Regions from separate parts of the Erwinia billingiae Eb661 genome, predicted to be linked through region 4. Evidence: predicted binding sites of a transcription regulator. Region 4 holds the regulator's gene; each other region holds the start of a gene.
What was found. Region 4 encodes Fur, which represses iron uptake genes when iron is present. Its sites were predicted from a motif close to ATAATAATGAGAACNACTATCAA; they were not measured.

Region 1 (3,142 bases), 2.1 Mb from region 4:
TTACATTCTGCGTTCTGCCCCGGCGTAATTACGTCTGAGGGTTCACAGCAAAGGTCACTTTTGCTGTACACTTTATATTCAGCTGCACGATGTCTTGAGGCGGATCCCCTTTCTGGAATCGACGTGAAGACAGCTTTTGCGGCGCCAGAAACCCAGTTTCCGTCACCAGGCACACCAGCTTGCTACGGCGGATCACTCCCGGACACGCGTCACCTTGCCAGCGTCGGGCGAATGATTTACGGAGAAGTAACATGAAGTTTGTTGATGAAGCGACGATACTCGTCGCTGCGGGCGATGGCGGCAATGGCTGCGTCAGCTTCCGTCGTGAGAAATATATCCCAAGAGGCGGTCCGGACGGCGGCGACGGTGGTGACGGCGGCGATGTCTACATGCAGGCCGATGAAAACCTCAATACCCTGATTGACTACCGTTTCGAAAAATCTTTCCGTTCAGAGCGTGGCCAGAATGGTCAGAGCCGTGATTGTACCGGCAAACGTGGTCAGGACATTATTATTAAAGTGCCGGTCGGCACCCGTATCATCGATCAGGGCACTGGCGAGACGCTGGGCGACATGATGACGCATGGTCAGATCCAGATGGTCGCGAAAGGCGGCTGGCATGGTCTGGGCAACTCCCGCTTCAAATCTTCCGTAAACCGTTCTCCTCGTCAGAAAACGATGGGGACCAAGGGTGAAGTGCGTGATATCCAGCTGGAACTGATGCTGCTGGCTGACGTGGGTATGCTTGGCTTGCCGAATGCCGGTAAATCAACCTTTATCCGTGCGGTGTCCGCCGCGAAACCAAAAGTGGCTGACTATCCGTTTACCACGCTGGTACCAAGCCTCGGCGTGGTTCGTATGGACACTGAACAGAGCTTTGTGATCGCCGATATCCCGGGTCTGATCGAAGGGGCATCTGATGGCGCGGGTCTGGGTATTCGCTTCCTGAAGCACCTTGAGCGCTGCCGTGTGCTGTTACACACCATCGATCTGGCGCCAATTGACGAATCCGATCCGATTGAGAATGCCCGCATCATCCTCGGTGAGTTGGAAAAATACAGCGAGAAGCTGTTCAACAAACCGCGCTGGTTAGTGTTCAACAAAGTTGACCTGCTGGACCAGGAAGAAGCGGAATCTCGTGCTAAAGCGATTGCTGATGCGCTGGGCTGGACAGATAAATACTATCTGATCTCTGCTGCCAACCGTACTGGCGTAACGCCATTGTGCTGGGATGTGATGTCCTTTATCAACGCCAATCCAAAAGAAGCGGAAGAAGCACAGAAGCAGCCTGAGAAAGTCGAGTTCATGTGGGATGACTATCATCGCCAGCAACTCGAAGAAGCTGAAGCAGAATCTGCTGTTGAAGTGGAAGACGACGACTGGGATGACGACTGGGATGAAGAGGACGACGAAGGCGTCGAAATCATCTACAAGCGTTAATCCAACAAAAGGACACCCCGGTGTCCTTTTTTTATGTCTGCAGCTCGGGCAATTAAGTCTTTTAAATGGTAAAGATAATTATTATCATCTTTGCCATCCTTCGATTTGCCATGTTTTGACATCGGCGCTTTGCCAACGAGCCTGATAATGACCTCTGCCTTCCTCACGCGTTACCCGCTACTGTTCAGCCTGCTTTTGATCCCCTTTCTCGCCCAGGCTGATGCCCGTCCTGACTGGCCGCGCCATCTTTCAACCTCAAAGGGGGAAGTTGTGCTTAAGCAGCCGCCGCGACGTATTGTTTCAACCAGCGTGACGCTTACTGGCTCATTACTGGCGATTGAAGCCCCGGTTATTGCCAGCGGGGTAACTCAGCCTGGAAAACGGCTTGCCGATGATCGGGGGTTCTTTCGTCAATGGGGCGATATTGCCAGCGCCCGCGGGGTAAAACCGTTACCCACAGGGGAAGCCAGTCTGGAAGCCATCGCCGCGCAGGAGCCAGATTTGATCGTGGTCAGCGCAACGGGAAAAGACTCAGCTGTCACGCTGTATGACCGACTTTCGCTGATTGCACCCACGCTGGTGATTAATTACGACCAGCAGAGCTGGCAGCAAACAGAGCGACAACTTGCAAAAGCCACCGGAAAGGAGACCGAAGCGGAGGCTTCTATTCAGTCATTTGCCAGACGAGTCGCTGCCGTCAAAGCGGCAATAGTATTGCCACCGCAGCCCGTCTCTGCACTGGTGTTCAATCCACAAAGTCAGGCCGCTAATCTCTGGACCCGCGACTCTGCGCAGGGGCAATTGCTGGAATCATTGGGGTTTACCCTGGCCACGGTGCCCGCTGAACTGGCTCAGGCGCAACGGAGGTTGCAACGCAAAGACATTATCCCACTCAGTGGCGAGAGCCTGGTGACGGGGATCAATGGGCAATCTGTATTGATGTTCGCCGCCGATCAATCTGGCAAATTGGCACTGCTGTCTGCGCCTTTACTGGCGGCGTCGCCTGCCGTTCAGCATCAGCAGGTCTATACGCTGGGGAATGACAGCTTCCGCCTTGACTACTACAGTGCAAACCATCTTTTAACGCGACTTAGGGATCTCTTCGCTGCTCACTGAGTCGGACCATAACCACTTAAGTCCGTCCGTGATCCCTCCGCGCCAGCAGAGGGCATCATGACCGCCGTCAATCTCCCGAAAGCGGACATCAAGGCCAGCATCGACCAGCAGGGGATATAACTGCCGGTTCGAATCAAGAATGATTTTCTCATGCCAGCCTGCATCCAGTGCAATGCGTTGCCCGGGCATTCCGGCAATTCCCTTTACAACCTGTTGTATCAACAACCCTGTCGCTTGCTCAGGTTGGTGATCCCGGCGTGGCCACCAAAAAGATCCTGACTGACTAAGCGCACAGCCAAAGCGTTCAGGCCAGTTCAGCACCGCATACACCGCCGCGAGGCCACCAAAACTCTGTCCAACAACAACGGTATTTTTTGCTTGCCCGGAAAACGCGATTTTCCGCCGCAGTTCGGGTAACAATTCCTGTTGAATGGCCTGCCAGAAGAGCGGATTACAGGGGAGCTCTGCGGCTCTCAGCGAGTTATCCACCGAATCGATAAATATGTATACCGCTTCAGGCAGGTCTCCGCTGCGTGTCAGCGTTGCCAATGGCGCTGCAACAGGTTGACTCATTAGCCAAAATTTCC
Region 2 (3,142 bases), 2.3 Mb from region 4:
CGGAAAGACGAGCAAATCCGGCAGCCAGGTCTTCAATCAGGTCGTCAACGTTCTCCAGGCCAATATGCAGGCGCACCAGCGTGCCAGTGAAATCCACGCCGCCGGCCGGCCGGATTTCCGCCAGCTCTTCCGGCTGATTAGCGAGGATCAGCGACTCGTAGCCGCCCCAGGAATAGGCCATGCTGAAGTGTTCGAAGCGATCGAGATACTCAGCCAGCTGCTTGTCGGTCAAACGCGCTTTCAGCACAAATGAGAACAGGCCGCTGCTGCCGGTAAAGTCGCGCTGCCAGAATTCATGTCCCTTACATTGTGGCAGAGCAGGGTGATTGACCACGGAAACTTCGGCCCGATCTGCCAGCCAGTGGGCGACCTTTATTGCGCTTTCTTCATGCTGACGCAGGCGCACGGCCAGCGTTCTTAATCCCCGGCTGGCCATATACGCGGTATCGGCATCGACCATCTGGCCCATCAGATAGGAGTTTTCACGCAGCTGTGCCCAGCAACGTTCATTGGCAACGGCGGTGCCGATCATCGCGTCGGAGTGACCAATCAGATACTTGGTGCCGGCCTGAATGGAAATATCGACGCCAAAATCCAGCGCGCGGAACAGAATGCCGGCGGCCCAGGTATTGTCGATCATGATCACCGCATCCGGCGCTTTGCTGCGCACGGCGGCGACAATCGCCGGGACATCCTGCACTTCCATGGTGATCGAGGCCGGAGATTCGAGGAACACCACTTTGGTATTTGGCTGCACCCGTTCGGCAATTTCCGCACCGATGCAGTGATCGAACCAGGTGGTGGAGACATTCATTTTGCTGAGGATTTTGGTGCAGAAGTCCTGCGTCGGCTCATAGACCGAGCCCGCCATAAGCACGTTATCACCGGCAGAAACAAAGGCCAGAATGGCGTTGGCAACCGCGGCCGCGCCGCAAGGATAGAGCGCACAGCCCGCGCCGCCTTCCAGTTCGGTCATCGCGTCCTGCAGGGAAAAGTGGGTCAGCGTGCCGCGACGGCCGTAAAATAACTCGCCATCGGCACGGCCGGCGGTACAGCGTTTTTTCTCAGCCACGCTATCAAACACCAGCGAGGAGGCCCGCTGGATCACGCTATTCACTGAGCCTTGGGTAAAACGTTTACTGCGTCCGGCGGCAATCAGCGCCGTTTCAATTTTTTTACTGGTCATCGGAATGCTCTGTTTGCGGATGTCTGGTCTGCCTTAACGTTAACACGGCAGGCGGCTGGGCGAAATTAAGCGTAGGGCACTGTGAGAAAGATTCAGCAAAAGTCGGCTGGATATGCGCTAAATCAGGAAAGTGTGTAAAAAATGTTACCCCAAAAGTAAATAGTAATGATAACCACTATCAATTCAGCACTGATTTGGTATGATCCGCACTGGTTTTTTTTACCCGTTGAATGACGTTGGAGACACAGCGTGACGAATGATTTGATGCAGACGGATCTTTCCGTCTGGGGCATGTACCAGCATGCGGACATCGTAGTAAAAGTGGTGATGATCGGCTTACTGCTGGCATCTGTCGTGACCTGGGCGATCTTCTTCAGTAAAAGTTTTGAACTCAGCGCCGCGAAACGCCGCCTGAAAAACGAACAGAACGCGCTGGCAGGTGCACGCTCTCTGCAGGAAGCCGCGCAGATCAGCGCCAGCTTTAAAGCGGGCAGCCTGACCACGCAGTTTCTGAAAGAAGCGGAAAACGAGCTGGAACTTTCCGCAGGCTCCGACGACGACAACGGCATCAAAGAGCGTACCTCTTTCCGCCTGGAGCGCCGCGTGGCGTTCTTTAGCCGTCACGCGGGCCGCGGCAACGGTTTCCTCGCCACCATCGGCGCCATCGCACCGTTCGTCGGTCTGTTTGGTACGGTGTGGGGCATCATGAACAGCTTTATCGGCATTGCCCAGACCCAGACCACTAACCTGGCGGTGGTTGCACCGGGGATTGCGGAAGCCCTGCTGGCCACCGCTATCGGCCTGGTTGCGGCCATCCCCGCCGTGGTGATCTACAACGTCTTTGCCCGCCTGATCGGCAACTACAAAGCGTCAATGGGCGATGTTGCCGCCCAGGTGATGCTGCTGCAAAGCCGCGATCTGGACCTGGCCGCCTGCGGCAGCGCACAGCGTGCGCCCGCTCAGAAACTGCGGGTAGGATAAGCACCATGGCAATGCGATTGAATGAAGATCTCGAAAGCAACGGCGAAATGCATGAAATCAACGTCACGCCGTTTATCGACGTGATGCTGGTGCTGCTGATTATCTTTATGGTCGCCGCGCCGCTGGCAACCGTTGACGTCCGCGTTAACCTTCCTGCTTCCACCAGTGCGCCGCAGCCGCGTCCTGAGAAGCCGGTTTACCTGTCAATCAAAGCCGACAAGCAGCTGTTCATTGGCAACAATGCGGTGACACCGGAAACGCTGTTGAATGCGCTGAACAGCCAGACCGAAGGCAATAAAGAGACCACCATTTTCTTCCAGGCAGATAAGTCTGTGGATTATGAAACGCTGATGGGCGTGATGGATAAACTGCGTCAGGCGGGATATCTGAAGATTGGTCTGATGGGAATGGAAACCGCCGGGAAGTAACCGACGGGCGTTAAAAAAAGGGCCGACATGCAGATGTCGGCCCTTTTTTATTACAGCTGCACCGCCGGGGCGCCGCTGTGTCGGGTCTGGTACTGACGGATCAGGCGCTTGATAATCATTGTCCCAATCAATCCGCACACGGCGGCAAAGGTCAGCCAGACGCCAGGCATCGCCTTATCGCCGGTGACGTGGATCAGGTAGCTGGAGATGGCCGGGGTGAAGCCGCCGAACAGGGCGGTTGCCAGGCTGTAAGCCAGTGAGAAGCCGGTCGCCCGCACTTCCGCCGGCATCACTTCTGCCAGATACACCACCATCGCACCGTTATAGCTGGCGTAGAGGAACGAGAGCCACAGTTCCGCTTCCAGCAGGTGGGAAAGGCTCGGGGAACCGACCAGCCAGTGCAGCACCGGCCACGCGGTGGCAATCATCAGCAGCGTAAAGAAAATCAGCAGCGGACGGCGGCCATAACGGTCAGACACGGTACCCATGATCGGCAGCCAAATCAGGTTAGACACGCCCACGCACAGGGTGACGAAGAAGCTCTGTT
Region 3 (3,142 bases), 2.4 Mb from region 4:
CTCAGCGATGGCAGAACCTGGGTATCCGAGTTCTCTTTGCCATACAGGGTGTTCAGCTCGGATTCGTCCAGCACGGTGCTGCCGGTGGTCAGGCTGGAGAGGTTTTGTGGCTTGGTGGTCTGATGCGCTACCCGCACGCCCGGCACGATTGAGAAGCCGTGACCGTCCAGATCGAACTGGATTGCATCCTGCACAAAGGCACCCAGCGCATAGCTGCGGCTGTCGGACTCCGGCTGCATGATCGCCGAATAGACGCTTGGGGCCGGTTCTTCCCGGAACGGACGTTTCGTCTCGGTGACACGACCGTTCAGGCCGGCGCTCAGCTCGTGGCGACCCAGCGCCTTGCTCAGCTGCGTTTCGAAGCCGTAGGTATCGACATCATAGTTTGAGTAGACGCGCTCCTGGCTGCTGGTGCTGATGGGCATCAGGGTGTTGTCGTGCGCCTGGGTCTGCTGGTAATAGACTTTGTTGCTGAGGGAATCGATAAACGCATTGGCTGGCGTCCACTCATCCTTCAGGCTGACGCCCCAACGGCGGGTATTACTCTGCTGTTGCGAGGTGCCGAGAATGCTGCTGCCCGCCGAGTTCCAGGTGTCGTAATGGGTGTGGTTGGTCTTGTCGTAATAATCGACGGTGCCGGTCAGCTTGTGCTCGTCATTGGGCTGCCAGATCGCGGAGGTCATCAGCGCATTGGAGTGCCAGTTGGCCGGATAGGCATCGATGGTGCCGCTGTTATTGCGGGTTTGCTGGCCGTCACGGCGGCTGTAAACAAACACGCCACGCAGCGTTTCGTCGCCGGCTGCGGCGGTAATGCCGTTATGCCAGCTGCGGTTGGCCGAGTCGTAATCAGACTGATAACCAAAGTAGGTCGATTTGTACGGCGACAGGTAATCGTCGGCGGATTTCGGCTGGAAGGAGACCGCGCCGCCAATGGCGGTGTTGGCCGTCGCCGTTGAGGTCGCACCGGATTCAATGTCCACCTGGCCGTACATATACGGGTCGAGATAGTCACGGCCGATGCCGAAGGTGTTTAATCCGGCGCGGCTGACGTAGCTGCGGCCGGTGGCATCCGGCTGCGGAATGCCGTCCACGTCCAGTCCAACACGGTTACTTTCCAGACCACGGATGTTGTAGCCGGTATAGCCGCTGCGGTCGAAGCCGCTTTTGCCTGCGGACGATCCGCCGCTGACGCCGGTAGCGCTGATTAACGGCTCATAGCGCATCACCGAGCCAAAGTCGTTGGTGCCCTTTTGCTGCATTTCTGCGGCGGTAATGGTGGTTTTGCTGCCCGCCTGTTTTTCCGGCTCGGGCGCGGTCACCGTCATAACGGCTTCCGACTGGCTTTTCTTGCCGGAGATCGCCAGTGGCGTGCCAGAATGGCTGGCTTCGGGAAGTGGTGCGGTGGTGCGTGTTTCAGCAGCGATGCTAAAACCGGTGGTAACCAGCGTGCCGAACAGCACGGACTTCTGGATAAACCCCTGAGAATTGAAAGATTTGCGCATTTAGTAAGCCTTTATTCTTTATTAGTATCGACTCATACATTGCGGCCGCAATCCAACAAGATTGCGAAAACTCCATACGCATCCGGCGCTATGTAGGTCATTCCATGACGACTGTCAAACGCGAATGATAATGAGATCGATTCTCTATATCAACAACCTCCACAATTAATTCACAATGTTAAAAAAGCGTCAGCAACACCCACTTGACAGTGCAGCAACCGACGCCGGAAGATGAGCGCCTGTTTTTAGAGAGGACATCGCGATGAAAACCGCTCCTGCCATCACCATTCACTACTGCTCGCAGTGCAACTGGCTGCTGCGTGCCGGCTGGATGGCGCAAGAATTACTGCATACGTTCAGCACCGATTTAGCCTCGGTCAGCCTGGTGCCCGGCACCGGCGGCATTTATCAGATCTTGATTGACGAGCACATTATCTGGGACCGTAAAACCGACGGCGGCTTCCCGGAAGCCAAAGAGTTGAAGCAGCGCGTGCGGAACTTCTGCTTCCCGGAGCGGGAACTGGGACATATCGACACGAAATAACCCCTGCGCGGGCGGCATCATCCTTGTGTCATCCGGCGGCTTCACGCTAAACTTACCGCCGCATCGCTGCCCTTGCTGGCAGAAAGATGACACAAGGGCCGGAACAGGCCCGATAACAAGAATCACCCCTCACTTACCTGCCCTGCCTGAAGACCTGCGCTCCCGCCTGTGGCTGGAGTAACTTCTCATCGTTAATTAAGTGCACCCTTTTCTATGGATACGTTAGATTCAGCTACACCCGTGCGTGGCGTCGGCCCGCTGCTCTTTTCCCTTGCGCTGGGCGCCTTTGCCATCGGCCTGAGTGAGTTCGTGATTATGGGACTGCTGCCGCACGTTTCCAGCGCGATGAACGTCAGCCTGGCGGAAGGCAGCAAATTTATCAGCTACTACGCGCTTGGCGTGGTGGTTGGCGCACCGCTGTTCTCCCTCAGCACCGCCCGTTTGTGCCGTAAACATCAGCTGATGATTTTTATCTCGCTGTTTTTGGTCGGCAACCTCAGCAGCATGCTGGCCAGCAATGCGCATATGCTGGTGATTTCCCGTTTCCTGAGCGGGCTGCCGCACGGTGCCTTCCTCGGTGTAGCCGCGCTGGCTGCGGCGTCACTGGTGGAAGAGAATCGCCGTGGACAGGCGGTAGGCAGAGTGATGTTGGGCCTGACGCTGGCGTCGTTGCTAGGTAACCCGGCGGCGACCATGCTCGGCGAACATCTCGACTGGCGCTGGGCATTTGCCTGCGTCTCGGTGCTGACCGTGATTGATGCGCTGCTGATCTACAAGCTGTTCCCGGTGCAGAAAGAGCATGAGCAGAGCTCGCCGTTGAAAGAGATCCGTGGCCTGGCGAACCTGCGCCTGTGGTTAACGCTGGGGATTGCGGCGATTGGCTTTGGCGGCATGTTTGCGGTGATCAGCTATATCACCCCGATCCTGACCATGGCGGCGCACCTCTCCACCTTCTGGCTGCCGTTCGTGCTGTTCGCATTTGGTCTGGGCATGGTGATTGGTAATCTGGCGGGTGGCCGTATGGCTGACGGCAAAATCATGCTGTCGATTTTCAGCATCCTGGCGTGGAGCGTGGTGGTGCTGACCATCTTCCCAC
Region 4 (3,142 bases):
GCCTGGGAACATCCCGCGCTGTTTATTCGCGGCGAACGTTCGCCCTACCTGGCCGATGAATATCGTGACGCCCTGCTGGCGCAGTTCCCCAAAGCCCGTGCGCATGTGGTCAACGGTGCCGGTCACTGGGTCCATGCCGAGAAACCTGATGCTGTTTTGCGCGCAATACGCCGTTTTTTTGCGCTGTAAAAACAATTATATCCTGAGATGGCTAAATCATTGTCGTCATGACTTTCGCTGGGGTATGATGGCGCGCTAAAAATTTGTCGCTGCACGAATTTCAGCCGACATCAGGCCTGAACCATCAGAACTCCAGCCTTTCAGTATCACGATTCTATGGCAAAAGAAAACACGGACCGCACCACGATCGATCTGTTCGCAGATGACCGTCGCCCGGGACGACCAAAAACCAATCCGCTGACGCGTGATGAGCAGCTGCGTATCAACAAACGCAACCAGCTTAAGCGCGATAAAGTGCGCGGGCTGAAGCGCGTTGAACTGAAAATGAACAGTGACGCGGTTGATGCTCTGAACCAGCTTGCCGAGCAGCGTAATATGAGCCGCAGCGAGCTGATTGAAGAAATGGTCATGGCGCAGTTGGCCGATCAGGACCGCTGAACAGGCGCTTTCAGCACCCCCCGGTGAAGCACAAAGCGACAAAAGCAGGCGGATTACTCATTTATCCCCCTGTAGCTGTCTGCTATCATTGCCGGTATCTGTAATAAGCAGCCTTTACCCTATCAACACGTTTCAAGAGGTTAGTAAGTCATGGCAATCGTAGGCATTTTCTTTGGCAGCGATACGGGCAATACAGAAAACATTGCAAAAGTGATCCAGAAGCAGCTCGGTAAAGAGGTGGCTGAAGTTCATGATATCGCTAAAAGCAGCAAAGAAGACCTTGAAGCCTTTGATATTCTGCTGCTCGGTATCCCAACCTGGTACTACGGCGAAGCGCAGTGCGACTGGGATGATTTCTTCCCGACGTTGGAAGAAATTGATTTCAACGGCAAGCTCGTTGCGCTGTTCGGTTGTGGCGATCAGGAAGATTACGCTGAGTACTTCTGTGACGCGATGGGCACCATCCGCGACATTATCGAGCCTAAAGGCGCGGTGATCGTCGGTCACTGGCCAACTGAAGGCTACCATTTTGAAGCCTCGAAAGGGCTGGCGGATGATAAGCACTTCCTCGGTCTGGCTATTGACGAAGATCGTCAGCCAGAACTCACCAGTGAGCGCACCGAGCAGTGGGTCAAACAGATTTATGACGAGCTCCAGCTGAAAGAAATCCTGGAAGCGTAATCAGACCGGCCTGATTGGGAGGTATCTCACATCAGGCCAGTGGTTTTTCCTATAGAAGTAATAGACACATTTTTGTAACTTTCATCTGCAAATCTGTAAAATATCGCCATCGGTCACCCGCTTTCTCAGCGCCTTTCGCTCTAATAGCGACTATGATGAGGCAGAGCGAAATGTCAGCCCAACCGCTTGCTCTCACGGACGTAACGACTCTTCTCCTTACCTCCCTTGATTGAGATGCATCGCCAGTGGTGTTCATTTCGAAATATCAGTTCTATAATGAGACGTTTGGCTTTTCGCGACGACCGATGTTCAGGGCTTTTCAGCCACAAAGTGACTAGCAAAGTAACAGGACAATATCCGCATGACTGACAATAACACCGCATTAAAGAAGGCCGGCCTGAAAGTCACGCTTCCACGACTTAAAATTCTGGAAGTACTTCAGGAACCTGAGGGCCATCACGTCAGTGCGGAAGACTTGTACAAGCGTCTGATTGACATGGGCGAAGAGATTGGTCTGGCGACGGTTTACCGCGTTCTTAACCAATTTGATGATGCCGGGATCGTTACCCGTCATAATTTCGAAGGTGGTAAATCCGTTTTCGAACTGACTCAGCAGCATCACCACGATCATCTGATTTGCCTGGATTGTGGCAAGGTGATCGAGTTCCGTGATGAAAACATCGAAGCTCGCCAGCGTGATATCGCCACGCGCCACGGCATCAAACTCAGTAACCACAGCCTGTACCTTTACGGTCACTGCTCAACCGGTGACTGCCGTGAAGATGAGACGCTGCACGACAAGTAATCTACACTAACAGCAAAAAACCGGTGATCCTTCACCGGTTTTTTTTTGCCTGTCGCCCCGTTACAGCGCTTCCGTCCGGCTGACGCGCAGACCATCAGGACTGCGCGTACGCAGCAATACCTTACCGGCCACCGCCGGCGGTTGATCCGCCTGCCACTGCTGCCAGGTTGTCCCCTCGTCCAGGCTGTACTCAACGGTTAAGCCCGGTAGCTCGGTATTGACCACCAGCTTACCGTCCTGCACCACCCCACCGGGCACCGGCAAGCGATAGGCAATGCCGGCTTTATCCAGTTTTGCCAATTCACGTTGCCCCAGAAGGTTGGCAAACCGCTGCCAGTCCTTCAGCTGAGCCTGCTGGTCTACCAGGCGGGTTTTGCCGCCGGTATACTCTTTGCCGGCTTTATAATCCTGCTCCCAGGCTGCGCGGTGCCAGGCACGTTCCGCCACGGACAAAATGCGCGGGAAAAGCTTGTACTCCACCTGCGCGTCGGTACGGGTGGTTTCACTCCACAGTTGAGCGGAGATGCCGTGAGCGCCAGGCCAGGGCTTGTCAGATTTAGCCGTGAAAGGTTTGCCGTCGCGATCGACGGAAGTCTCGGCGTTTTGTGGCAAGTTATCCGGCGCGAAGTGGAAAATTTTCCGTTCATCGGTAAAGCGCGTTCCCCAGTAGTATCCCCGCTCCAGCGGATTCACCTCGGCAGGAAAATCGAGATACAGGTAATCCGGATTGGAGACGATCACTTCATAACCTTTGCCTGCCCAGTCATTGGCAGAATCAAAACCGCCCCAAAACAGCGTATCCCAGAAGTTGACCGCAACCCTGTCCGTTGCGAAGGCTTTGGCATTTTTAGCGTCTTTAATACCATCCTGCCAGGCCTGCATTTTGCCGATACCGTGTGCCTTAACCTGCTTGCTGACGTTAAGGGCAAAGTCGCTCGGCAGATGATCCAGGTCTTCAATCTTTCCTTCTTCAATCATCGTCTGGCAGACCTGGGATTTTGCCCACGGCTTATCTTGCTGGCTTAAGTCCAGTAAACC

Region 1: a site for Fur is predicted at 1,505-1,527, ahead of fepB (Fe2+-enterobactin ABC transporter substrate-binding protein). Genes of this name have one in related genera too.
Region 2: a site for Fur is predicted at 1,346-1,368, ahead of exbB (tol-pal system-associated acyl-CoA thioesterase). Genes of this name have one in related genera too.
Region 3: a site for Fur is predicted at 1,627-1,649, ahead of EBC_RS20540 (TonB-dependent receptor domain-containing protein). Genes of this name have one in related genera too.

What each region holds. Positions count from the first base shown of each region.
Region 1 is NC_014306.1:4,486,838-4,489,979, reverse strand. It holds gene cgtA (Obg family GTPase CgtA) at 252-1,439, shown strand; gene fepB (Fe2+-enterobactin ABC transporter substrate-binding protein) at 1,587-2,555, shown strand; gene fes (enterochelin esterase) at 2,520-3,142, opposite strand, start outside.
Region 2 is NC_014306.1:4,252,680-4,255,821, reverse strand. It holds gene metC (cystathionine beta-lyase) at 1-1,186, opposite strand, end outside; gene exbB (tol-pal system-associated acyl-CoA thioesterase) at 1,436-2,167, shown strand; gene exbD (TonB system transport protein ExbD) at 2,173-2,595, shown strand; gene tcuC (MFS transporter) at 2,646-3,142, opposite strand, start outside.
Region 3 is NC_014306.1:4,185,597-4,188,738, forward strand. It holds gene EBC_RS20540 (TonB-dependent receptor domain-containing protein) at 1-1,502, opposite strand, end outside; gene EBC_RS20545 (SelT/SelW/SelH family protein) at 1,765-2,046, shown strand; gene EBC_RS20550 (MFS transporter) at 2,260-3,142, shown strand, end outside.
Region 4 is NC_014306.1:1,449,576-1,452,717, reverse strand. It holds gene ybfF (esterase) at 1-189, shown strand, start outside; gene ybfE (LexA regulated protein) at 337-618, shown strand; gene fldA (flavodoxin FldA) at 769-1,299, shown strand; gene fur (ferric iron uptake transcriptional regulator) at 1,661-2,104, shown strand; gene EBC_RS08090 (beta-N-acetylhexosaminidase) at 2,165-3,142, opposite strand, start outside.